Regions from separate parts of the Nocardia sp. NPDC024068 genome, predicted to be linked through region 2. Evidence: riboswitches for the same ligand, from Rfam matches in the RefSeq annotation. Region 2 holds a riboswitch; the other holds the start of a gene.
The links. Region 2 has a riboswitch for cobalamin ahead of AB0F41_RS14865 (iron ABC transporter permease). Riboswitches for the same ligand answer to the same signal wherever they lie in the genome.

Region 1 (2,199 bases), on a different contig from region 2:
CGATCGGCGAGCCAGTCGGGTCCGGGGATCTCCGGGAACGCCGGGTTCCGATAGGTGAGGATCCGCTCGGCGCCGGTTTTGGTGAGCTCGACGATGGCGGTGGCCTCCGCGCCGTGCAGATTGACGGCGAGCTTCGGCGGGGGACCGTCCCAGCGCAAGCCCTGCGGGTCGGCGATCGGCAGGATCTCGTCCACCGAGGCGATCACATCGACGATAGGGCGCAACCGGTGCGGAGTGGCGAGGACGAGATGGTCGTTGCGGCGCGCCCGTCGCAGCGCGCGCAGTGCCGGGACCGCAGTGAGCAGATCACCGAGACCGCGTGCCTGAAGCACGAGAACTACCGACACCCGACTCTCCTAGCCACCTGTTGCTCGTCGACCGCCCCCTCCCGAGCGGCCCCCGGGGGCCGGCCACGACGAGAGCACTCCCGCTTGAATAACTACCCCCGGTGATCAGGGGCAAACGTGGGCCGGTCGCGGTCTGGGTCACATGCCGGGGGTTCGCTTCATCGCCGGGATCGAGCGATGTCTTTCGCCGGGGATCTCCGGTCGCACCGCGCCGGCCGGGCTGTTTCCGGTGGTGGTGCCGTGTCGCCGGGAGGCCGTTCGATTGGATTGCCGCCCTATCGGATCGGGCTGCATGGTCTACCGGAAAGTCCTTCGGTAATGTCTGCGATGTCCGCGGGGAAGACCGGTGCGAAACCGGCGCTGTCCCGCAACTGTGAGGCCCGTACGCGGGCCGGAGCCAGATACCCGCGGATGAAGTATTGGAACGGTCATGATCACGTGGGTATTGGTCGATGCGCCGAACGCGCCGCTGTGCGGTGTGTTTCGCATGTCTGTCGCGTGCACGGCCCGACGCGACAGGAGTCCGATATGCCGACCCCACTGCTGTTGAGCCGGAGATCTTTCCTGGCCGGTAGCGCGGTCGCCGCCGCGGCGCTGGCCGCCGGATGCGGGAACGAGGCGAGCGCTCGCACCGATGTGTTCACCGCGGCGTTCCAGGGTTCCGGCGCCGGAGAAGGGATCGACCCCGGGGTGAACACCCTGTTCATCGACGAGGCGCGGATGAAGTCGGTCTACGACGGCCTCTTCGAATGCGACGAGACGATGGCCCCGATCCCGCGGCTGGCGGAATCGGGGGAGCCGAACGCGGACGGAACCCGGTGGCGGATCGCACTCCGTGACGCGCGATGGCACGACGGCAGGAAATTCACCTCCCGCGATGTGCTGTACACCCTGGGCCGGGTGCTCGGGCCCGCGCAGAAGCGTCCGTTCATCGCCGCGTCCTCGCTCGCCCAGGTCGATCTTCCGGGCTGCCGGGCCATCGACGACCGGACTGTCGAGATCGTGCTGAAAGAGCCGTCGTTCGAGTTCCTCATCGCGCTGTCGGTGTACGGAACCAAGATCGTGCAGGACGGCGCGGCCGATTTCACTCGTCCGGTGGGTACCGGCCCGTTCGTCTTCCGTTCCTTCGAGCCCGGCCGGCGGTTCGTCGCGACCGCCAACGAGCACTACTGGGACGGGAAGCCCGGGATCGGGGAACTGCGGATCGTGAGCGCCGAAGCCGATGCCCGGGTGAACGCGGTGCGCAGCGGGGAGATCGACTATGCCGACAACCTCACCCCGTCCGCTCATCGGACCCTGGCGGGCGGTAGCGATCTGGACCTGGTGTCGACGCCGAACAGCGGTATCTACTTCTTCGCCATGAAAACCGATCGGCCGCCGTTCGACAAGCCGGACGTGCGCCGGGCGGTGATGCGGATGTTCGACCGCCGGGAGCTGGTGAAGGTGGCCCTCGAGGGTCAGGGCGAGGTGTCCAACGATGTGTTCGGAAAGGGGAATCAGTACTACGCCGATCTCCCGCAGCACGAATACGACCCCGACGAGGCCGGCCGGCTGTTGCGCAGGGCGGGCGTCCGGGACCTGACCTTCGACCTGTTCACCGCGCCGGTGGTCTACGGATTCGTCGAGGCGGCCCGGCTGTTCGCCGACCAGGCGGCCGCCTGCGGGGCGCGGGTGAACGTGGTGCTCGGTTCCAAGGACAGCTACTACACCGATGCGCTGAAGACCGGGCATCTGACGATGGGCCAGTCCGGTCCATTGCCGATTCCCAACCATTTCGCGTCGCGATTGCTGACCACCTCGCCGCAGAACCGGACCAAGTGGTCCGACCCGGAGTTCGACCGGCTGTACACGG
Region 2 (2,199 bases):
ATGCCGCTACCTCGACGACGCGCAGACCCGCTGATACCCGCATGGTCGGCGAATGCGACCTATCGTGCCGTTTCCACTCCCAAACTGGTTTTCACCGCCTCCGGACTCGCGACGTACCTGCTGACCGGAGTCGGCAACGATGTCACCACCGGCGGTCTGATCGAGACTTTCGTTCTCGGCGACCGTGACGGCCACGAAGTCGACGCGGTTCTGGAGAACAATGCGGGCCGGGTGATCGGCATCGAGGTCAAGGCAGCGGAAACCGTCCGTGCCGAAGACTTTCGGGGGCTGCGCCACCTCGAAAGCCGTCTGGGCGACCGATTCGCCGCAGGCTACGTTCTCTATTGCGGTGACCAGCAGCTACCGTTCGGCGAGAAATTCTCCTGCCTCCCGATCAGTGCACTGTGGACGACGCCGCCCGGCTGATCCCGGCTCTGCGGATAGCACGATGACCGTCCGGGCCGGGCGTGGGCGAATGCTACGGTGTCCGGGCGCTCGGTTACCGCCTGTCCTGGACAGATGGTTCGTAAGAGGGAATCCGGTGTGAATCCGGAGCTGCCCCGCAGCGGTATGTGGAAACGACCGCGGTCATCAGCACTGGGCCCGCGCCCGGGAAGCGACCGCCAGTAGGTGGCGCCGGAGTCTCCGGCGCCGGGTCCGCGAGTCCGAAGACCTGCCGGCGTGACCACGCCGACGGTGTGGTCTTCGGTCGACTCCGAGGGAACGGTTGACGAGGTCATGGGTCGCGGTACTCGCATGTCTGCACAGCACGACGTCCGGACGGAGCGGGTGGATACGGCCCGATGAGGGCGCTCGAATCGCACCGGCCGCCCCCGGCCGCGCTGATCGCCGGGCTGGCCCTCGCCTTCGCGGTGGTCTCGGTGCTCGCGCTGGCGCTGGCGCTGGGGACCGCGCATATCCCGTGGCGTGCCACAGTCGGCTTCCTGTGGGCCGAACTCACCGGCGGAACGGTCGCCGCCGCCGATACCGCGAACTACCGGATCGTGATCGAGTCGCGGCTGCCCCGGGTGCTGCTGGCGGCACTCGTCGGCGCCGGGCTCAGCGGCGTGGGCCTGCTCGTACAGGCCATGGTCCGCAACGCCCTCGCCGACCCGTACGTGCTGGGGATCTCCTCGGGCGCCTCGGTCGGCGCCACTGCCGTGGTTCTCTTCGGTGTCTTCGGGGCGCTGGGCATCTACGCCCTGTCCACCGCCGCGTTCGCCGGGGCGCTCGGCGCCACGGTACTCGTCTATCTGATGGCCCGATCGGCGGCCGGGCTGGTGCCGCTGCGACTGGTGCTCACCGGTACAGCCGTCGGCTACGGTTTCTCCGCCGCGACCACCGTGCTGGTTTTCCTGGCACCGCACGGCGACGCCGCACGGTCGGTGATGTTCTGGCTGCTGGGCAGCCTGGCGGGCGCCACCTGGCAGATGGTGCCCCTGGTCGCCGTGGTGGCGGTGCTCGGTCTGGCGGTGCTCGCGGTATGCGCCCGGCAATTGAATGCCCTCGCGATGGGTGACGAGGTCAGTGCCGCGCTGGGTCTTTCCGCCTCCCGGTTCCGGCTGCTGCTCTTCGTGGTCTCCGCCGCGATGACGGGGTGTTTCGTCGCGGTCTGCGGAGCGGTCGGATTCGTCGGGCTGGTGGTGCCCCATGTGGCGCGGCTGCTGGTGGGCGCCGATCACCGGCGGCTCATCGCCGTCACCCCGCTGCTGGGCGCCGTGTTCCTGGTATCCGCAGATCTGCTGGCGCGCACGCTGATCCCGCCGCAGGAGCTACCGCTGGGCGCGATCACGGCCGCGGTCGGAGTGCCGGTGTTCGTACTGCTGATGCGCCGGCGCGGCGCGCTGATGGGACAGGACTGATGCGAGTCGTCTACGAGGACGTCACGGTCGAGATCGACGGCACGCCGATCGTCGAGGCGGTCACGCTGGCCGCCGGATCCGGGCAGTTCGTGGGGATCGTGGGCCCCAACGGCAGCGGTAAGTCCACGCTGCTGCGCTGCCTGTACCGTGCGCTGTCACCGGCCGCCGGGCGGGTCCTGGTGGACGGGACCGATATCGCCGCGGTCGGTATGCGCGAGAACGCCCGGCAGGTGGCGGCACTGACCCAGGATGCGACCACACCCTTCGATTTCACCGCCGCCGAGATCGTCGCGACCGGCCGCCTGCCGCATACCGCCCTGCTGCGCGGTACGCGCCG

Region 1: linked by a shared signal. The riboswitch ahead of AB0F41_RS24035 (ABC transporter substrate-binding protein) and the one ahead of AB0F41_RS14865 (iron ABC transporter permease) in region 2 are both predicted to bind cobalamin.

The regions. Positions count from the first base shown of each region.
Region 1 covers NZ_JBEZYU010000042.1:31,746-33,944, forward strand. Annotated here, with positions in the region: gene AB0F41_RS24030 (glycosyltransferase family 9 protein) at 1-347, opposite strand, end outside; cobalamin riboswitch at 653-775, shown strand; gene AB0F41_RS24035 (ABC transporter substrate-binding protein) at 876-2,199, shown strand, end outside.
Region 2 covers NZ_JBEZYU010000014.1:97,399-99,597, reverse strand. Annotated here, with positions in the region: gene AB0F41_RS14870 (DUF4143 domain-containing protein) at 1-426, shown strand, start outside; cobalamin riboswitch at 480-696, shown strand; gene AB0F41_RS14865 (iron ABC transporter permease) at 804-1,862, shown strand; gene AB0F41_RS14860 (ABC transporter ATP-binding protein) at 1,862-2,199, shown strand, end outside.